Regions from separate parts of the Arthrobacter sp. SLBN-122 genome, predicted to be linked through region 2. Evidence: riboswitches for the same ligand, from Rfam matches in the RefSeq annotation. Region 2 holds a riboswitch; each other region holds the start of a gene.
The links. Region 2 has a riboswitch for S-adenosylmethionine ahead of FBY36_RS07290 (DUF1737 domain-containing protein). Riboswitches for the same ligand answer to the same signal wherever they lie in the genome.
Positions count from the first base shown of each region.

Region 1: another riboswitch for S-adenosylmethionine. It lies ahead of FBY36_RS01075 (aminotransferase class V-fold PLP-dependent enzyme); the one in region 2 lies ahead of FBY36_RS07290 (DUF1737 domain-containing protein).
Region 3: another riboswitch for S-adenosylmethionine. It lies ahead of FBY36_RS15805 (bifunctional o-acetylhomoserine/o-acetylserine sulfhydrylase); the one in region 2 lies ahead of FBY36_RS07290 (DUF1737 domain-containing protein).

Region 1 is NZ_VFMS01000001.1:227,340-234,461, forward strand. It holds gene aroA (3-phosphoshikimate 1-carboxyvinyltransferase) at 1-1,113, shown strand, start outside; gene rsgA (ribosome small subunit-dependent GTPase A) at 1,103-2,218, shown strand; gene hisN (histidinol-phosphatase) at 2,263-3,075, shown strand; SAM riboswitch class IV at 3,227-3,340, shown strand; gene FBY36_RS01075 (aminotransferase class V-fold PLP-dependent enzyme) at 3,379-4,797, shown strand; gene FBY36_RS01080 (class I SAM-dependent methyltransferase) at 4,899-5,657, shown strand; gene FBY36_RS01085 (metal-dependent transcriptional regulator) at 5,703-6,416, shown strand; gene FBY36_RS01090 (fluoride efflux transporter FluC) at 6,424-6,825, shown strand; gene FBY36_RS01095 (fluoride efflux transporter FluC) at 6,822-7,122, shown strand, end outside.
Region 2 is NZ_VFMS01000001.1:1,545,264-1,552,385, reverse strand. It holds gene FBY36_RS07320 (UDP-N-acetylglucosamine 1-carboxyvinyltransferase) at 1-636, shown strand, start outside; gene FBY36_RS07315 (glutamate--cysteine ligase 2) at 703-1,929, shown strand; gene FBY36_RS07310 (hypothetical protein) at 2,034-2,324, shown strand; gene FBY36_RS07305 (DUF1905 domain-containing protein) at 2,396-2,713, shown strand; gene FBY36_RS07300 (O-succinylhomoserine sulfhydrylase) at 2,710-3,918, opposite strand; gene FBY36_RS07295 (rhodanese-like domain-containing protein) at 3,919-4,329, opposite strand; gene FBY36_RS07290 (DUF1737 domain-containing protein) at 4,326-4,601, opposite strand; SAM riboswitch class IV at 4,615-4,730, opposite strand; gene opgC (OpgC domain-containing protein) at 4,957-7,122, shown strand, end outside.
Region 3 is NZ_VFMS01000001.1:3,440,734-3,447,855, reverse strand. It holds gene FBY36_RS15815 (MFS transporter) at 1-865, opposite strand, end outside; gene metX (homoserine O-acetyltransferase MetX) at 1,030-2,145, opposite strand; SAM riboswitch class IV at 2,158-2,273, opposite strand; gene FBY36_RS15805 (bifunctional o-acetylhomoserine/o-acetylserine sulfhydrylase) at 2,376-3,698, opposite strand; SAM riboswitch class IV at 3,742-3,856, opposite strand; gene FBY36_RS15800 (VOC family protein) at 4,078-4,716, shown strand; gene FBY36_RS15795 (HNH endonuclease signature motif containing protein) at 4,913-6,595, shown strand; gene FBY36_RS15790 (hypothetical protein) at 6,696-7,073, opposite strand.

The DNA of each region.
Region 1 (7,122 bases), 1.3 Mb from region 2:
GACCTGGAGGTGGTGCCGCTGCCGGCGGCAGCGCCCGCCTCCCTGGCCAGGATCGACTGCGGACTCGCCGGCACTGTCATGCGGTTCGTCCCGCCGCTGGCGGCGCTCCGCAAGGGAGCCAGCGTATTCGACGGCGACCCCCACGCCCGGAAGCGGCCCATGGGAACCATCATCGAGGCCCTCAAGGCCCTGGGCGTGGCCGTATCCGCCGAAGACGGCAGCGTGCCGTCGTCGCTCCCCTTCACGGTGGACGGCAGCGGCGCAGTCCGCGGCGGCCACCTGGTGATCGACGCCAGTGCCTCGTCGCAGTTCGTCTCCGCCCTCCTCCTGGTGGGGGCGCGGTTCGACGAGGGCCTGCACTTGGAACACGTGGGCAAGCCGGTGCCCAGCCTGGACCACATCAACATGACGGTGGCCGTCCTGCGCGGCGCCGGCGTGTCAGTGGACGATTCCGTCCCCAACCACTGGGTTGTGGCGCCGGGTCCCATCCGCGCCTTCGACCAGCGGATCGAACAGGACCTGTCCAACGCCGGGCCCTTCCTTGCGGCGGCCCTTGCCTCGCAGGGGACAGTCCGGATTCCCAACTGGCCGGCGGAAACCCAGCAGGTGGGAGACCTTTGGCGCGGAATCCTGGCCAGCATGGGCGCCACGGTGACCCTGGCTGACGGCGTCCTGACAGTCACCGGCGGCCCGGAGATCAAGGGCGGTGACTTCGCTGACACCAGTGAATTGGCTCCGACGGTGGCAGCCCTGTGCGCCCTGGCCTCCGGACCTTCCCGGCTCAGCGGGATCGCCCACCTGCGGGGGCATGAGACGGACCGGCTCGCGGCCCTGGTGGCGGAGATCAACCGGCTCGGCGGCGACGCCGAGGAAACCAGCGACGGCCTGGTGATCCGGCCCGCCCCGCTGCATGCCGGCGTCGTGCACAGCTACGCGGACCATCGAATGGCCACGGCGGGTGCCATCCTGGGACTCGCGGTGGAGGGCGTCCAGGTGGAGGACATCGGCACCACCGCCAAGACCATGCCGGACTTCCCACAGCTGTGGGCCGGCATGCTGGCCCAGGAAGCGGGGTCCGCAGCCGGACCGGAAGGGCGCGTCAGTGGCGCGTAGCACTGGTTCCTGGGACGAATCGGACGTCCGCATCCGTCCCAGCAAGAAGGGTTCCCGGCCACGCACCAAGGACCGCCCCAGCCATGACGACGCCGTGACCGGACGCATCATCACGGTGGACCGGGGCCGGTACACCGCAGTGGTGGACGAGGACTCGGAGAACGAGCGCGTTGTCATTGCCGCGCGCGCCCGGGAACTGCGCCGCTCGCCAGTGGTTGCCGGCGATTTCGTGTCACTGGTGGGGGACGTGTCCGGAGCACCGGACACGCTGGCCCGGCTGGTGAAGATCCAGGACCGCCACACCCTCCTGCGCCGCAGCGCCGACGACACCGACCCCATTGAACGGGCGGTGGTGGCCAACGCGGACCAACTGGTGATCGTGGTGGCCGCGGCCAACCCGGAGCCCCGCACGGGATTCATAGACCGCGCACTGGTGGCCGCCTACGACGCAGGGATCGAGCCCATCCTGCTGGTCACCAAGGCCGACGTCAAAGACCCTGCGGAACTCCTTTCCAACTACACCCATCTGGACTTCCCGGTCATCATCAGCCGGACGGCCGATGCGCAGGCATCGGGCATCGACGCCCGGTCCGATGACGGCCTCTCGGCGCGGCTGGACAGCGCGGCGGTGGCTGCCCTCCGTGACCACCTGGACGGCAAGGTCACCGTGATGCTCGGGCACTCAGGAGTCGGAAAGTCCACCATGGTGAACGCGCTGACCGGCGCGGAGCGGGCCACCGGCGGAGTGAACGCCGTGACCGGACGCGGCCGCCACACGTCGTCGTCTGCCCTTGCCTTGCGGCTGGCGGATGCGCCGCCCGGCAGCTGGATCATCGACACCCCCGGCATCCGCTCCTTCGGCCTGGCGCACGTGGACCCGGACCGGATCCTGCGTTCCTTCCCGGACCTCTCCCCCGGCATCGAAAACTGCGAACGCGGCTGCAAGCACACGGCAGCCGCGGTGGACTGCGGCCTTGACGACTGGGTGGCGGGCGGACACGCAGGCCCCACCGGGGCTGCCCGGCTGGCGTCCCTGCGGCGGCTGCTGGGTGCGGATCCACGGATGGAAGCACAGGAAACCAAGGAGCTCGGCAGCGTCAACTGACGCGTTCTCCCGGCAGAACCGTTTGCAGACGGTAGTTTGGAACCATGATCCAACCCGCTTCGAGCTACAACGATGACCTGCGCCTGGCCCATGTCCTGGCCGACTCCGTGGATGACCAGACGATGAGCCGCTTCAAGGCCCTGGACCTCCACGTTGAGACCAAGCCGGACCTGACGCCGGTCACCGACGCGGACAAGGCCGCCGAGGAAGCCATCCGCGGCCAGCTCTCCCGTTCCCGCCCCCGCGACGCCGTCCTGGGCGAGGAGTTCGGGAGCACCGGCCACGGTTCGCGGCGCTGGATCATCGATCCCATTGACGGGACCAAGAACTTTGTCCGCGGCGTTCCGGTGTGGGCCACGCTGATCGCCCTCGTGGATGAGGGCGAGCCGGTGGTGGGTGTAGTCAGTGCCCCGGCCCTTGGTAAGCGCTGGTGGGCGGCGAAAGGCATGGGCGCGTACATGGGCAGATCCCTTGCCGCCGCCACCCGGCTCCGCGTCTCCGACGTGTCAAAGCTTTCCGACGCCTCTCTCTCGTACTCCAGCCTGGGCGGCTGGAAGGAACGCGGAAACCTTGACGAATTCCTTGGCCTGACCGAGGATGTCTGGCGGACCCGGGCCTACGGCGATTTTTGGTCGTACTGCATGGTGGCCGAAGGCTCGGTGGACATCGCCTGCGAACCGGAGCTGAACCTCTATGACATGGCCGCCCTGGTGCCGATCGTGGTAGAGGCCGGCGGCCGGTTCACGTCCCTGGAAGGCGAGGACGGCCCGTTCGGCGGAAACGCCCTGGCCACGAACTCAATCCTGCACTCGGAGGTCCTGCACCGCCTGAACCCGTACCTGGACGATCTGCTGTAACTGACGCCCTTTCCGCAAAAAAGCGAATAATGCGACGCCGGACACCTTCTTGGGGAGGTGCCCGGCGTCGTTTTTCGGCTGCACGTAACAAATGCCTTAACAATTGCCGCGGCTTCAATCCTGGCCGCCCCATGTCCTACGCTTTTAGGCAGGTCACGAGTGCCAGCGCAAAACCCCGGTTTGCTGGCCGGCAACCCTCCATTCGCGGTGGGGTGCCCCGGGTGACGACCAGGCCGGTCCGGAGCGGATGCGGCAAGCGCGGATTCCCCCAATGGCGGAGTCCTGTCATCAAGTGAGGTCTCTGTGACAACTGCCACCGTCTCCCCCCAGCCCGTCATTGCCGAAGCCAACGTCCCCGACGGACGCCACGCCGCAGCCGGCCGGCCGCTCGCTGCCGTCACCGGCGCCGAAATCCAGGCGCCCCTGATTTCAGGCGGACACGTCCGGTACGCCAACCTCGATTACGGCGCCTCAGCCCCGGCGTTGTCCGTGGTGTCGGCCTACCTGAACGAGATCCTCCCCTACTACGCGAGCGTCCACCGCGGGGCAGGATACGCATCCCAGATCAGCACCTCCGTGTATGAGAACGCCCGCAGCATCGTCAGGGATTTCGTCGGCGGCCGGGCGGACGATTCGGTCATTTTCACGCGCAACACCACAGATTCGCTGAACCTGCTGGCCGGTTGCCTGCCGGTAACCAATGGCCGGCACGACGGCGAAGTGCTCTACCTGGACATCGAACACCACGCGAACCTCCTGCCGTGGCAGGGCGTCCCGCACCGCAGCATCATCGCCGCCGACACCATCACCGGCACCCTGGAGGCCCTTCGGGCCGAACTTGCACAGGGCGGCGTCAGCCTGCTCGCGGTCACCGGCGCCTCCAACGTCACCGGCGAAATCCTGCCCATCCGGGCCCTGGCCGCGCTGGCCCATGACCACGGCGCACGGATCGTGGTGGACGCCGCCCAGCTCGCTCCCCACCGCCGCGTGGACATCAGCGCGGACGATGTCGACTACCTCGCCTTCTCCGGCCACAAGCTGTACGCGCCCTTCGGCGCCGGCGTCCTGGTGGGACGCCCGGACTGGCTGGACGCCGGCGTCCCGCACCTCGCGGGCGGCGGCGCGGTCAAGGAAGCCAGGCTCGACGGCGTCAGCTGGGCCACCGGGCCGGCGCGCCATGAGGGGGGCTCACCCAACGTCCTGGGAGCCGCCACACTGGCCCGCGCCACCCAGGTGATTGCAGGCTTGGACCAGGAACGCTGGCATGCCCACGAGTCCGCCATCCGTTCCTTCCTGGTGGAGGGCCTGCTGGGGATCGACGGTGTCACCGTCCACCAGATCTTCAAGGACACCAACCCCGAAACGGACACCATCGGCGTGGTCAACTTCTCCGTTGAGGGCTACGACGCCGGACTGGTGGCGGCCTACCTCTCGGCAGAGCATGGGGTGGGACTGCGGGACGGCCGATTCTGCGCCCATCCCCTGCTCAAGCGCCTGGGCCTGCCGTCCGGTTCCCTCCGCGCCAGCTTCGGTGTCGGTTCACGCCTGGAGGACGCCGAACGCCTGCTCGCCGGCATCCGCGCCCTGCGGAGCAACGGTCTGGGCTGGGATTACGTGGTGGACGCCGGCCGCTGGGTGCCCGCCAATGACACCCGCACCTACCCGCACTGGGCACCCAACACCCCGGGCACCGCCGGCGCCGCGCCCTGCATCGACGACTGACACCCCACCCAACCCCTGCCGCCTAGGCGATCGATCCGGCGGCCGGGAGGATGCGGTAAATTCGAAAGGTACCGCAGGATGCCAGGTGAAGGAGGCCACGCGTGGTTCGGGGTGGCCCCAAGCTTGATCACGGGCGGCGCAGGGAACTGGGGCAGAGCTTCCAGGACGGCGGCAGGCACTACCAGCGCGTCCGGCCCGGCTACCCGGAAGTGGTGGCCCGGTGGTTGGTGCCCGCCGATGCCCACGATGCCCTCGACGTAGGCGCCGGAACCGGAAAGTTCACTGCTTTGCTGCTGGACATGGGACTTCACGTCACGGCCGTGGACCCCTCCGCGGACATGCTCGCCCAGCTCACGGAACACTACCGGGCCGCCACGGCCGTGCCGGGGACTGCCGAGGCGACAGGCCTGCCCGACGCCCACTTCGACGTCGTCACCGTTGCCCAGGCGTGGCACTGGTGTGACGCCCTCGCGGCAAGCACCGAGCTGGCCCGCGTCCTGCGGCCGCACGGGACCCTGGCCCTGGTCTGGAACCAGCTGGACACCTCTGTTCCCTGGGTGCACCGGCTCTCCCGGATCATGCACGCAGGCGACGTCTACCGGCCGGGCCACAAACCCGTCGTCGGGCCCGAATTCCAGGGCCTCGAAGGGCACGTCACCCACTGGCAGGACACGATGACCACCACGGACCTCATGGAACTGACCAAGTCCCGCAGCTACTACCTCCGGGCCGGCGAGGCAACGCGCGCCAAGGTCCTGGCCAACCTGGACTGGTACCTGCACAAACACCTCGGCTACACCCCTGACCAGGAAATCGAGCTCCCCTACCTCGCTCTGGCCTGGCGGGCGGCCAAGGCATGACCTCGCATCCCATGCGGCGCACGCCGAGCCGGTAGGCTTGACCGTGTGAAGACCAGCGCGCCCTCCTCCTCGATCGAGGACTACGTCAAGGTCATTTATTCGTTCACGGAATGGCAGGACAAGCCCATCACGTCCACCCAGCTTGCGCAGCGGCTGGGGGTGGCCAATTCCTCGGTGTCCGAGATGGTCCGCAAGCTCAAGGACCAGGGCCTGGTGGACCACAAACCCTACAGCGCCGTCACGCTCACCGAGGACGGCCTGCGGCTGGCCCTGGCCATGGTCCGGCGCCACCGGTTGATCGAGACCTACCTTGTCCAGCGGCTCGGATACAGCTGGGACGAAGTCCATGATGAGGCAGAACAACTCGAACACGCAGTGTCGGACACGTTCATCGAACGGGTGGCCGCAAAGCTCGGCAATCCAAAGCGTGACCCGCACGGCGATCCCATCCCCACCGCCGACGGGAATGTGCTGATGCCGCGCGCGCACCTCCTCGCCGAACTGGACCAGGGCCATGCCGGCAGGATTACCAGGATCAGCGACGACAACCCGGAGCTGCTGCGTTACCTTGCCGGCCAGGACATCGACCTCGACGCCGATGTCGAGGTGGTGGGCCGCCGGCCCTTCGGCGGCGCCCTGGTGGTGCGGATCGGCGCTTCGGGCGGCGTCCGCGAGTTCGACCTCGCTGACGAGATCGCCTCCGCGCTGTGGGTCTCCAGCGACGCCCCGCACGCCGGCTGCACCCTGGACGGTCCCTGACGTGGCGATGCCCACCGGGCGCGCCTGGCTGGCTGTGGCCGTCGGCGGGCTGGCCGGCAGTGAGCTGCGCTACGGGCTGGGGCTGGCGTTTCCGGACGTGCCCGGCTCGGTCCCGTGGGCCACGCTGGCCATCAACATCAGCGGCAGTTTCGCCCTCGCGGCGCTGACCACCATCTGGATGGCACGCCCGCATACGGCGTTCTGGCTGCGGGCCGGGATAGGGCCGGGCCTGCTGGGCTCCTTCACCACGTTTTCAGCGGTGGTTTTCGCCTCGGACCAGTTGGCCCGCGCAGGTGCACACCCGGTATGGATCCTGTATCTGGGATTGTCACTGGGGCTCGGTCTGGCGGCCGCCGGCCTGGGTTGGCGTTCCGGAAGGCTGATAGCCCGGAACCTCGGACTGCAATGATCACGGCAGCCCTGGTGGGAGTCTTTGGCGTGGCTGGCGCACTCCTGCGGTTCGCAATCGACAGCTGGTTCGCGCACCACAGCAGCATCCGCAGCGTCCGCAGGGATGGCCACGCGGCACTGCACTGGCCCTGGGCCACGCTGGTGGTCAACGTCATGGGGTGCTTCATCATTGGCCTGGCACAAGGGGTGACCGGCAGGCTGGGACTGGGCGCGGAATGGCAGGTGGGCCTGGCCACGGGACTGGCCGGCGGACTCACCACCTTCAGTTCATGGACCACGGCCACCATCCGCCTGC
Region 2 (7,122 bases):
GACGCCGAGATTGAGTACTTCCCGTCCGAGGACCCCATTGAGGCCATGAGCCTTATCACGGCCGGCATCGTCACCAACTCCGAGGTCACGGTGCGCCGGGTGCCCATCGAATTCATGGAGATTGAGTTGGCCACCCTGGGCCAAATGGGGCAGGAGCTGGAAATCTCCGGTGAGTACATGGCACGCAACGGCCGCACCAGGCTGGTGGACGTCACCACCAAGCCCTCCACGCTGCGTGCCCCGGAGGACAAGATCCACCCCATGCCGTTCCCCGGGCTGAACATCGACAACCTGCCGTTCTTCGCGGTCATCGCCGCGAACGCGCAGGGCCAGACCATGATCCATGACTGGGTGTACGAGAACCGGGCGATCTACCTGACGGAGCTGAACCGGCTTGGGGCGCAGGTGCAGCTCCTGGATCCGCACCGGATCTACGTCAACGGACCCACCAAGTGGCGCGCCGCCGAGGTGGGCTGCCCGCCTGCGCTGCGTCCGGCCGCCTGCCTGCTGCTGGCCATGCTCGCCGCGCGGGGCGTGTCCGAGCTGCGGAACATCTACGTGATCGAGCGTGGCTACGAGGACCTGGCCGAGCGCCTGAACACCATCGGTGCCAAGGTGGAGTACTTCCAGGACTAGGATTCACGGTTCGTCATGAACCGCTGGTGGCCTTTCAATGCCGGGCAAGTATCGCAGAATGTTGGTATGCGTACTTTTGGCGTGGAGGAAGAACTCCTGATCGTTGATCCGGAGTCCGGGGAGCCCCTTGCCTTGGCCGACGCCCTCCTGGCCAACCACCACGTTGCAGCCGACGATCTTCCCGTGGACCCGGAGGTCCACCACACGGGAAAGCAGGCGGATTACGACGACGAGATGGGCTTGAGTGCCGAGCTGAAGCTTGAGCAGATCGAGACGCAGACCCGGCCGTGCCTGGAATACGGGAGCCTGCTCGAACAGATCCGCGCGGGCCGCTCCCTGGCTGATCAGTCCGCCAGGAGACACGGCGCCCGGGTGGCGGCACTGGCCACCTCGCCGATGGCGTCCACCACCCACACCACTCCTGACCCGCGCTACGCAAGGATGCTGGAGCGCTTTGGCCTCACCGCCCAGGAACAGTTGACCTGCGGCTTCCACGTGCACACCTTTATCGAATCGCCCGAAGAGGGCGTGGCGGTCCTGGACCGGATCCGGGACAAGCTGGCAGTGCTGACGGCCCTAAGCGCCAATTCGCCCTTCTGGAACGGCGTTCCCACCGGCTTCGAAAGCTACCGCACGCAGGCCTGGAACCGGTGGCCCACCGCAGGACCTGCCGGTATTTATGGCACCTACGCTGCCTACCGGCGGGTTGTCACCCGGCTGCTGGAGAGCGGCGTCATGCTCGATGAGGGCATGCTGTATTTCGATGCCCGGCTTTCCCGCAACCACCCCACGGTGGAGGTCCGCGTGGCGGACGTGTGCCTTCGTGCCGAGGACGCCGCGCTCATTGCCGTGCTGGTCCGGGCGCTGGTGGAATCCGCCAGCAGGGAATGGCGGGACGGCGTGGACCCCGCGCCGGTTCCGACTGTCCTTTTACGGATGGCCTCCTGGCAGGCCAGCAGCGCCGGCCTCAGTGGTGAACTCCTGGATTTCGGCAATTTCCGACCCGCGCCGGCCGCGGACGTGGTGCGCTCACTGGTGGACTACCTGGCTCCCGTCCTGGCTGAACAGGGCGAGCTGGCCCTGGCCCGGCAGGGCGTGGAGGATGTCATCGCCCGCGGAACAGGAGCCGCTGAGCAGCGGCGCGCCCGGGAAAAGGCCCTGGCAGGCCCGCCCCCGGAGGACATGGGCTTCGGCGCGGTGGTCAGGCAGGCCGTCCACGTCACAATGCGCGATGCCCTGGATCTTGCAGATGTGGAGGCCACGCCCGAATTGCTGCGCGTCCGCCAGTCTTGAGGGACAGCCGGCCCGATTTCCCCGAGCCTTGTCGAGCGTTGCAGCCCGTGCTTAGGTGGGTTATCGGTGGCATGGGCTGCTCTTGTAATTGGGGGATTGAATTGGTGGAAAACGCGAAGTCGATGTTGTATCGGCGCACCTTGTGGGCGGGAATCATCCTGGGTGCGGTGGGCCTGTTGATCCTGTTGTTCTCAAATACGTTTATGCAGACGATCGGAACCTATACGTTGAACGGTTCCAACGGCTTTTTCTTCGCCTTGACGCAAATCTATGTTCTGGCAGCCCAGGGTTGCCTGCCGTTCTCGGCAGCGCTGATTTCAGCGGCCCTGGTAATGCGTTATCTCGCCTTGGTTTCACTTCCTTCAGAGCAGCAGACGACGAAGCCCACACTTTAGGTTCCAGCGGGCTCATAGCCACACCGGCGAAATCTGTGGCACCTGCGGGGGTGGCGTGCCATACTCGGCGCGTGACGCCGTCGTATTCCTTTAATGCCGAACTGTGGCTGTACCCGGGCGAAGCCGGCTGGCACTTCGTGACCCTGCCGGCAGAGGTGGCGGATGACGTCCGCGCTCTAACGGCAGGGGCAAGCAAGGCGTTCGGCTCCGTCAAAGTCCAGGCCAAGGTGGACGGCCATGCGTGGCAGACGTCGCTGTTCCGCGACAGCAAAAGCGCGTCGTACCTGCTGCCCGTCAAGAAGGAAGTCAGGGACAAGGCGCACCTCAAGGACGGTGACAGCGTGCAGGTCCAGCTGGAAGTCCGGACGGACCATTCCCCGCCCGGCTAGATCTGTTTCAGGGCCTGTTCCAGGTCGCCGATCAGGTCGTCAACATCCTCAAGGCCCACGGAAAGCCGGACCACACCGTCAGTGAGGCCAATGGCGGCACGTCCCTCCGGCCCCATGGCGCGGTGGGTGGTGGTGGCGGGGTGCGTGATCAGGGACTTGGAATCGCCGAGGTTGTTGGAGATGTCGATGATCCGCAGCCCGTCCAGCAGGGCGAAGGCCGCTTCCTTGCCGGAGCGTCCGCCGGTGGAGGCGAGCTCAAGGGTGAGGACGGTACCGCCGGCGCTCATCTGCCTTGCGGCCAGCTCATACTGAGGGTGGGATTTGAGCAGCGGATACTTCACCCAGCTCACGGCGGGCTGTTCCTCCAGCCACTCCGCGAGCCGCAGGGCGGTGGCAGAGGAATGGCTTACCCGCAGGCTCATGGTCTCCAGGCCCTTGGTGAGGACCCAGGCGTTGAACGCAGAGAGTGCCGGCCCGGTGTGGCGCATCAGCTGCTTCACCGGGCCGTCGATGAACTCCTTGGTGCCCAGGATGGCGCCGCCCATCACCCTGCCCTGGCCGTCGATGTGCTTGGTTCCCGAGTAGACGATCACGTCCGCGCCCAGGTCGCCGCAGCGCTGCAGCAGGGGAGTGGCAAAGACGTTGTCCGCCACCACGGTGGCCCCGGCGGCGTGCGCAAGCTCGCTGACCGCGGCGATGTCCACGATCTCCTGCATGGGGTTGGACGGGGATTCGAAGAAGACGGCGGTAGTGGGCTGGGAGAGGGCCTCGCGCCACTGGTCCAGGTCCGGACCATCCACGAAGACGGTCTCCACGCCCCACCGCGGGAGGATCTCGTTCAGGATCACAAAGCAGGACCCGAAGAGCGAACGGGCGGCCACCACCCGGTCCCCGGCAGCCAGCAGGGCACCCAGGGCGGTGAACACTGCGGACATGCCCGACGCCGTCGCAAAGCACGCTTCGGTCCCTTCCAGCAGCCTGAGCCGCTCCTGGAAAGTAGCCACGGACGGGTTGCCGTAGCGGGAGTAGACAAAGCGCTCGTCTTCGCCGGTGAAGGCCCGTTCAGCTGCTGCAGCGGATTCGTAGACGAAGCCGGAGTTCAGGAAGATGGCCTCGGACGTTTCCTGGAAGTTGGTGCGGTCCAGCCCGCCGCGGACAGCCTGGGTGTCAGGGCTCCATCCCGGGGCGTCTTGATTGAAGCTCACTTAGTTCTTTCCGAGGTTGGTGGGCAGGCCGCGGTTCTTCCAGCCGTTGACGGTGCGCTCACCGTAGCGGTCCGGCTCGCCTTCAAAGCCCTCCAGCACGTTGTAGGAGGTGAAGCCGGCCTGCGTGGCGGCGGTGGCAGCGGCAACCGAACGGGCGCCGGACCGGCACAGGAACACCAGTTCAGCGGAGGGGTCCTCCGGCGCCTGCTCCTTGAGGTCCTTCACGAAGTCCGGGTTGGGGATGCCGCCGGGGAAGGTCCACTGGATGAAGAGGGGATCGTTGTCCGTGGCCTTGGTGTCCGGGATGCCGATGTGGGCCCATTCGCCCTCGGTGCGGACGTCCACCAGGATGGCTCCCTGCTCCAGCTTTGCCCATGCTTCCTGGGGCGTGAGATCTCCCGCGTAGCTCATGCGTGGCCCTCGCCGTCGAACTCGCCCTCAAATTCTGCGTCCAGCTGATCCACTGCGGTGGCCACCGCTGCGTCGGCGGAGGCGATGGCTGCCGGAAGGACCACTGCCTGCGCCACGATGACACTGCTGCCGTTGAAGGTGGCTGCCGGGCTGCCGTGCAGGACGTAACCGTCAGCCAGCGCAGCCGAGATCCGTTCGCAGAATGAGCGGTCGTCCGGCCCTGTGATCAGGCGGTAGGACAATTTTTCGTCAGGGGCGGGTGCGTCGGACACGACGGATCTCCTTCTTTCACGCTTGCAGCTCGAATCGGTCGATATGCCGAGTATTCACCTGAGGCACCCCGCCGCGAAAGGGAGGGTTGCCGACCGGCCAGTCAGGGCTTCACACCGGTACTCATTACTCCCCAAAAACGTAACACCTGCCGCGCCGGGCCGCACGGCCGCCGTCGTCATGTTCCGTAATTGAGCTGCGGCGAGGGAAGTTGCAGCGCCCGGGGACGGTCCGACGCCGGACATCACCGCAGGTGGGCGGCCTGCCGCGCGCTGTCAGCAGCCGCCGGGCCGATAAAGTTCTTACCGGGGCGCCGCCGGCGTCATCAGGGCAATGAGTACCGGGGGACTTCTCACCATGCGTGCAGTCACATCGCACCACCACGCCGCAACCCGCCGGAACCATCGGCACCCGATCTGCGCGTTTCTGGCTGCGGCCCTCATTGGGCTCATGGTCCTGCTGGCCGCTGCTCCGTCGCATGCGGCGGAGGCTGCTCCGGAGAAGGGAAAGCCCTGGCTTGGTGCCGTGCTCGAATGGGGCGAGGACACCGCCGCAGGCTTCAGCGGCAGGCTGGGCGCCCGCCCGGCCGTCTTCGGCCATGACATCACCATTCCGTACCGCGATTCGGAACGGAATGACATCGATGGCTTCCTTCAGCAGGCCGGAGCCGAAGGCACCCACGCCCTGCTCACGGTAAAGCCATCGGTGCCGCTGGACCAGCTCGGCGCTCCGGAGGCGGAAGCGTTCGCCAAGCAGGTGCGCGGCCTCGCCGCCGGCTTCAAGGGGCAGCTGCTGATCCGGTTTGCCCCGGACATGAACTCAAGCTGGGTGTCCTGGGGCCAGCAACCTGCCGCCTACCGTGAGGCCTTCCAGGCGGTTGCGGCAGCGTTCAGGCAGTACGACGGCGGCCCGGCCGCCATGGTGTGGGCGCCCTACCTGGGCAAGGACTACCCCTTCGACCGCAACCGCGATGCGCCGCAGCCGGGAAGTGAAGGCTTTTCCCTCCTGGACACGAACAGTGACGGGGCCTGGGACGGAAGCGACAGCGCCTACGCGCCGTACTACCCGGGCGATGACGCCGTGGACTGGGTGGGGCTGGCTGCTTATCACGATGACACCGCCGGAGGTGCCGCCGCCAACACCCTGCCCCGGGCCGGCGAACTCCAGGAGATGCTGACGGATTCCGGCAACGAAAACTTCTACGGCACCTACTCGGAGGGGCACAGGAAGCCCTTCCTGCTCCAGACCGCGGCTTTCTACAGCCCGGCCTCGGGCGGGCCGTCCGAGGCGGAGATCAAAGCCGGTTGGTGGGACCAGGTGGTAACAACTGCCACCTCCTCCGGTTTTGCCGGGACTGCCGCCGTGGTCTGGGACGAGCGCACCAGCACCAGGGATACCGGCGTGGCAAGCATCAGTTGGCTGCTCACCGGCCAGCCGGAGATCGCCAAAGCGGCCCTGGAGAGACTGAAGGCAGCACCAATCGCCACCGGTCCCGTCTCCGACGTGGCCTCAGGAAGCACGTACGTCAGGGCCAACACACTCCCGGGGGCCGCCGCCTGGTCTGTCGCTGCCGCCATGGTGATCCTCCTGGCGGCCCTGTGGCAGGTTCCCCGCCGGATCAACGCTGCCACGGCCTGGAGCTACCGGGATCCCTCCACCCGGGATTCGCGCGTGGATCTGCTGCGCGGAGTGGCCATCGTCTTCGTGGTGGTGAACCACCTGGGCATGGCCTCGCTGTTCCAGCTGGTCACCCAGGAGGCCGTGGGCTTTGTGTCCGGCGCCGAACTGTTTGTCCTGTTCTCCGGCCTGGTGGTGGGCATGGTGTACGGGCCCAGGGCCAAGGAGGACTTCGGACGGGTAGTGGACCTCACCACGCGCCGCGCCGGCAAGCTCTACCTGACGGCACTGGCTGTTCTGATCGGCGTCTTCCTCCTGTCCCTGCTCCCGTTCTTCCATACCGAGGCCCTGACCACATTCGTTGACCAGGGAACCGGTGGAGCCGGGCATACCGGATCCGGCCGGACCTACGACCTGTACGCCGGCATGTCATCGCTGTTCCAGTTCCCCGTCCCGCCCCAAGTGCTCCCGGCCATCGTGCTGCTGCAGTTCGGGCCCTGGCAGTTCAATGTCATGGGGCTCTATGTGGTGCTTTTGCTGGCCAGCCCGCTGATCCTCGCGGCGCTGAACCGCGGCAAGGCCATTTGGGTGCTGGTTGCGACGCTCGGCGTATATGCGGCGGGGGCTGTGACAAGGTTGCGGATCCTGCCCTCGCAGTTCGAGGACTCCTTCCCGCTGCTGGTGTGGCAGGTGCTGTTCGTGCTCGGGCTGGTTGCGGGTTACCACCGGCGCCGCATCACGGCGTGGCTGTCCACGCACGCCGTGATAGTGGTGGCCTGCACCGCGGCCGCGTTCGCACTGGCCTTCCTGTCCTGGGGCAACCCGTACCTGGCCAACAGCTACGATGTCCGCCTGGCGCTCCTGCCGGACGCCTCCTACCGGGCCATGTACGACGCCTTCTTCTCC
Region 3 (7,122 bases), 1.9 Mb from region 2:
GGGTGGTGTCGGCCTGCACCACGGTCTTCAGGTAGGTGATGGAGAAGGTGACCACCAGGTAGTACAGGATGTTTTCCGCGAAGCGCAGGCCCATGGCGGTGAACACGCCGCGGGGGTAGCGCCGGAAAACTTCGGCGACACCGTAGCCCTTGTGGCCGGCCTCGACCTCTTTGCGGGCCTCCAGGAAGATGGGTGCGTCGTTGACTTTGGTCCGGATGTAGTAGCCGATCAGGACGATCACCGCGGACAGCCAGAACGCCACGCGCCAGCCCCATCCCAGGAAGGCGTCCTGGGTCAGCGTGGAGGACAGGATGAACAGCACGGCCGTGGCCAGCAGGTTTCCCAGCGGCACTGCAGATTGCGGCCAGCTGGCCCAGAATCCGCGGGACTTGCTGGGGCTGTGCTCTGCCACGAGGAGGACGGCACCGCCCCACTCCCCGCCAACGGCAAAGCCCTGGGCAAACCGGAGCACCACCAGCAGGGTGGGGGCCCAGTAGCCGATCTGCTGGAAGGTGGGCAGGCAGCCCATGAGGAAGGTGGAGACGCCCACCAGGATGATGCTCAGCTGCAGCAGCTGCTTCCGGCCGAACTTGTCGCCGAAGTGGCCAAAGACGATCCCGCCGATGGGGCGGGCCACGAAGCCGACTGCGTAGGTGAGGAAGGCTGCGATGATGCCGTCCAGTTCGGTGCCGGCGTTGGGGAAGAAGGCCTTTCCGAACACCAGCGTGGCGGCGGATGCGTAGAGGAAGAACTCGTACCACTCCACCACGGTTCCGGCCATGGAGGCCGTCACTACCTTCTTGAGGCCTGAGGCCTTGACGTCGGTTTCCTCTGTACGCCTTGCGGCGGAGCTTTCCGTACTCATGTGAACTCCTTCGGCGTCGTCGTCGACACCACGGGGACCAGTCAATGGCGGCCGGATGTGATGCACACCACGAACGCCGGATTTGATTGAGTATGGTCTGCCTGCGGTGCAACCTCAACGCCGATTAGTGCAGAAGGCATCTGCAGGAATGCACATGCGGGGCCTCAGGCCAGGAAGGTGCCCCTCAGCTGGCTGCCCAGCTGGCCGATTTCGGTCAGGAACCCGTCGTGCCCGATCGGGGCCTGGATGACGTGGACGTCCACGTCCCCGGGCAGGGCCTGGGCCAGTTCATGGGATTGGGACGGAAAATAGAGCCGGTCGGAGTCGACGGCGGCTACGAGGAAGCGTGCAGTTGACCTGGCCAACGTCTCTGCGAGGCTCCCCCGGCCCCGGCAGATGTCGTGGCTCATCAACGCTTCGGTCAGGGCAATGTAGCTGTTCGCGTCGAAGCGCTTCACGAGCTTGTTGCCCTGGTGGTCCAGGTAGCTTTCCACCTGGTAGCGGCCCCGGGCGGCCAGGATCTCGCCCTTCAGGGGCGACTCGGTCGCCTGCGGTGACCGGCCGAACCGGCCTTCCAGCTCGGCTGCGGAGCGGTACGTGATGTGGGCGATGCGCCGGGCAAGGGCCAGGCCGTCTTCCGGGCTGGGACCGCCGTAGTAGTCGCCGCCGTTGAAATTCGGATCCTGCCGGATGGCCAGCGTCTGGGCCTGCGCGAAGGCGATCTGCTCGGCTGTGCTTGCGGCCCCCACGGCGATGACGGCACAGCGCTGCACCCTCTCCGGGTAGGTCACGGCCCATTCCAGGGAACGGGCGCCGCCCATGGAGCCGCCCAGGACGGCAAACCAGCTCTTGATGCCCAACTGGTCTGCCAGCCGGGCCTCCGCCACCGTGCTGTCCCGCAGGGTGACGAGCGGGAAACGGGAGCCCCAGGGGGATCCGTCCGGGGCGGGCGACGACGGACCGGTGGACCCGTAGCAGCCGCCCACGATGTTGATGGACACCACGAAGAACCTGTCCGTGTCCACGGGCGCGCCGGGACCGGCCAGCTGTTCCCACCAGCCTTCTTCGTCCGTGTCGCCACGGGTCACGTGGGTGCTTCCGGTCAGGGCATGCTCGATCAGGACGGCATTGCTGCCGTCCGCGTTAAGCGTGCCCCAGGTTTCGTAGGCCAGCGTGACGTCCGGGAGGTAGCCGCCGGCTTCAAGTTCCAGTCCCCCGATGGAGGCGTAGCGGACGATTCCGTGTTCGGGAATGGTGGTTCGGGCGACGGTAACCGTCATGGCAAGACCTCTTCTACGCGCTTGCCCGCCGTCATTTGACCGGCAGGCCAGGTCCTCACCCGGGGCACCCCACCGCGGATGGAGGGTTGCCGGCCAGCAAGCCGGGGCTGTCACTGGCACTCATGACCTGGTTCGAGTGTACGAAACACCCCCCGTTCCAAGCCAAGAGTGTGACTGGTTGTGACTTTCCCGGCTTGCCGGCGGCACTCACTGCAGCCCCGGCTGTTGTCTTAGGCCGGGGCGCCCTTGGCTGCGCGGAAGCCCGCTTCCAGGTCGGCCAGGATGTCATCGATGTGTTCCAGGCCTACGGACAGCCGGACCAGTCCCGGGGTCACCCCTGCCACTGCCTGCTGCTCCGGCGAGAGCTGGCTGTGGGTGGTCGACGCCGGGTGGATGACCAGGGAGCGGACGTCGCCGATGTTCGCAACGTGGGAGTGCAGTTCAAGGGCGTCGACGAAGCGCTTGCCCGCCTCCGCCCCGCCGGCCAGGTTGAAAGCCACGACGGCGCCCGTCCCCTTGGGCCCGTACTTGCGGCCACGTTCGTACCAGGGGCTGGAGGGCAGCCCCGCGTAGGCGACGGATTCGACGTCGTCCCTTCCTTCCAGCCAGCGCGCCACTTCCGTGGCGTTGGCGACATGGCGCTCCACCCGCAGGCTCAGCGTCTCCAGGCCCTGGGAGATCAGGAAGGCGTTGAACGGGGACACGGCCGAGCCCAGATCGCGCAGCAGCTGGACGCGGGCCTTGAGGATGTAGGACAGGTTGGCTCCCAGCGCACCATCGGCGCCGAGGTCGCGTGCGTAGACCAGGCCGTTGTAGGTGGGGTCAGGGGTGTTGAAGCCTGGGAACCGTTCAGGATCCTTGCTGAAGTCGAATTTTCCGGAATCGACAATGACGCCGGCAATCGCCGTGCCGTGGCCGCCAAGGTATTTAGTGGCGGAATGGATCACGATGTCGGCGCCCCACTCGAGCGGACGGATCAGGTACGGGGTGGACAGGGTGTTGTCCACGATCAGCGGCACGCCTGCCTGGTGGGCCACCCCGGAGATGCCTTCGATATCCAGGACGTCCTGGCGGGGATTGGACACCACTTCGCCAAAGAAGAGCTTGGTGTTGGGCTGGACGGCGGCGCGCCACTGGTCCAGGTTGTCGGGATCGTCCACGAACGTGACCGAGATGCCGAACTTCTTCAGGGTGTGGGCGAACAGGTTGTACGTCCCGCCGTAAAGGCTGGGGCTGGCCACAATGTGGTCCCCGGCCTCCGCGATGTTCAGGACCGCGAAGGTTTCCGCTGCCTGCCCGGAACTCAGCAGCAAAGCGGCCAGGCCTCCCTCAAGGCTGGCGATCCGCTGTTCGACGGCGTCCTGGGTGGGGTTGCCGATCCGGGTGTAGATGGGTGCAAGTTCAGCCAGGGCAAAGCGGTTGGCTGCGCTTTCGGCACTGGGGAACACGAAGGACGTGGTCTGGTAAATCGGCAGCGCACGGGCTCCCGTGGCACTGTCCACTTCCTGGCCTGCATGGATCTGGCGGGTTTCGAAGGACCATCCGTTGGACATCCAAATCTCCTTTGACATGGGCCCGGCATGCGTGGAGCAGTACGGGCCGCGCTTGCTTCCGGCTGGTGCCGGACAGCCAGGTCCTCACCCGGGGCACCCCACCGCGGATGGAGGGTTGCCGGCCAGCGAACCGGGGCTTGGCGCTGGCGCTCATGACCTGCGCCCAGTCTAGGAACCGGGCGGCCACCGTGGACAGCATTGTGACGAACAAGGTCATCCGGTATGCCCCCGTACTGACGGCGGATTGGCGCGCGGCACCCAGCCCGGGGACGCCGCCGTCGTCCGGATTGCCCCCCATTCCCGGCACTTTCCACGGCCCGCGTTTCCAGTAAGGGTACCCTTAGCTGAGAGCCCGATCACAAAGTGCCAAGATGTTGCCATGCGCATGGATCACGTCTCTTACGCCTGTGAAACCGATGGCCTCGCGGCCACTACCGAACGTATTTCATCTGCCCTCGGCGTTGAGGCAGTGAAGGGCGGGGTCCACCCCCGGTTCGGAACCCGGAATATGATCATCCCGCTCGCCGGGCACAAGTACCTGGAAGTCGTGGAGGTCCTGGACCACCCGGCATCGGACAAGGCACCGTTCGGTCAGGCAGTCCGTGCCCGTTCCGCAGCCGGCGGCGGCTGGATGGGCTGGTGCGTCGAAGTGGACGACCTCGCCCCCTTTGAGGAACGCCTTGGCCGTGCTGCCGTGAACGGCAACCGCAAGTTCCCGGACGGCCGGGAGCTGGTCTGGAAGCAGATTGGCATCCTTGGCCTTATCGCCGACCCCCAGGTTCCGTACATGCTCAAGTGGGAAGGTGACCCGTCACTGCACCCGTCCAACGCCTACGCCAGCAACATCAAGATGAGCTGCCTGACCATCGCCGGTTCCGCCTCCCGCGTGACCGAGTGGCTGGGTGAGCCGGTGGAGAAGCCGCTTGAGGACGTTGCGGTTGAGTGGGTGGCCCCGCACGGAACGCCGGGAATCCTGTCGGTCACGTTCGAAACCGCCAACGGAGCAGTCACCATCTAAACGCTTCATCCCTCTTTCCCGGCACTCGCGGGATTTGGGTTTTCCGGGCCACTGTCCGGACCTGCTTCGGCCGCCATCAGGTGGTGACAACGGCGTCACTACCCGATGGCGGCCGAATTCATTTAACGTGGCTGCCAGGCGCGAACGGGATTCCTGCGGACCTTTGATTGTCAGTGCCTCGATGGATGATGTTCGTATGGAAATCAGCAGCGGTGGCGGGGTGGTCTTGGAGGGGGTTCATGCCTCTGTGGCCGCCCTGGATGCGCTGGCTGCTGAGGATACGTTCCTGGCTGCCGGTGTTGGTGTTGGGGCTGATGTTGATGTCTTGCAGCGGCGGTATGAGCTCCGGCTGACCCGGCTGGAGGTGGTGAAGCGGCTGGAGGCGCAGCTCGCCGCGGTCAAGGCCGTTGATGTTGCCGAGGCCGTTGAGATCCAGCACGCAATGCTTGCCCCCGACGCGCCCGTGCGTGAACGCACCTACGCGGAGATGTCAGCGGTGGAGGAGATCGCGGGTGTCCTGACCATCAGCTCCGGCGCTGCCGGGGCATTCGTGGAGCAGTCCCGCCGTGTCTGTGCCCTGCCGCCGGTGATGGACGCTTTGGCCGCCGGGGCCCTGTCCTGGCAGCACGCCAGGATTGTTGCCGACGAAACCGAAGGCCTCACCCCGGACGGCGCCGCCGCGTTAGTAGCCCACTTCTTCGACCCCGCTGCCCCCAAGCCGGCCCGCGGCGCCGCACCCGGCAAGCTGGTTCCGTCCCGGTTCCGGACGAAGATCCGCGCCTGGCGGGAGCGCCACCACCCCGAAAGCCTGCAGAAGCGCCACGCGAAGGGCGTCGCGGACCGGCGGATGGAATACAGCCCGGACCGCGACGGCATGGCCTGGATCTCGCTCCGCCTCCCCGGGCACACCGCCTGCGCCATCTGGAACCGCACCACCGCCACCGCCCGCGGCCTCCAAGGCCCCAACGAACCCCGCACCCTCACCCAACTCCGCCCCGACATCGCAGCATCCCTGCTCCTCGGGACAGGCCTGCTTCCCGGTCCAGAAAACACCGCCACCGCTGACACCGCCACCTTCTCCGGAAGCGGGCCGGGTACAGACAGCAGTTCCCCCACGGCAGGCACCACCGGGATAGCCCAGGTCCCCACTCCGCGGGCCGACGTCCTGGTCATGGTCCCGGTGTTCTCCCTCCTCGGCAGCACCGACGAACCCGCAGAACTGGACGGCCTGGGCCCCATCCCGGCCTCCCTGGCACGCAAGCTCGTCGCGGACGGGGCGGACTCGTTCTACCGGGTCCTGGTCGACCCTCGCGACGGGGCCCCCTTGGAGATCGGCCGCACCCGCTACCGACTCACGGAAACCGTCAAACAGTGGATCCGGATGCGGGACGGAAAATGCACCTTCCCCGGCTGCAACAACCGCACCCCGGACAACGACACCGACCACCTCACCGCCTGGGACCACGGCGGCACCACCGGCACCAGCAACCTGGCACAACTCTGCCCAAAACATCACCGGCTCAAGCACAACAGCCAGTGGAAACCGGATGCGGCGACCCCTCGTGAGCCACCGGGCTGGACCTCACCCACCGGCCGCCACTACAACCCTGAACACGACGACACCGAACCACCCCACTGGCCACCAGGGATATTGTCGCCGAATGAATCGACGGTTGCACCCGCCGCACCACCGGCGACGGGTACACCAGCGGCGCCAGCGTGGGCAGGGTGCGAGGTGGAGGAATCTGACGGCGACAACCTGCTGGATCCGGACGAACTGTCGCCGACGGATCCGCTATGGGACGACTTTTATGCGAAGCCCTTTGTGTTGCCGCCCGACCCGGAGGCGGACTGGCAGTTGGTGCTGTCGCTGATGTGAGGGCTGGAATTCGAAGCTGGCTGATACTCCTGCGTGGGATAGGTCCTGTGGCAACGGCAACGGCAACGGCGGGGCCTGGCCAAGGACTGTGCCTGAAAAATCAAGGACCGCCAAGCAGGCCGCAGCCGAACGTCCCCTCAGCCGTTCGCACCAGGATGAAGACCTTGGCTTCCACCGAAGGAGGTTCTGCGAGGATCTCGGCCCCACCCGCTGTCGTGCCTTGCCTGGTCATTCCGCTCACGTCGTCATGTGCAGCCGCTGGAGTCGGGCCACAGTCATAGTCGCGGCCGGCGAACTGCACTCGTGAAGGAATTTCCTTTGGCCAGAGAGCCCAGTCAGATGTTTGCTGATGGACGCTCCACAACTGCCCAAGAACCAGAAGTCCAGCCAGCACTGTGACCGCCACCAGCGACCATGCTGTCAACCGCGCCCCCAGGTTCATGGTGCACACGATCCATGAAAGCCAGTTGATGGTCAACAGGTTGTGAGCGCCAATAGGTTTCTTCGAAATCAGCCGTACGATCCCA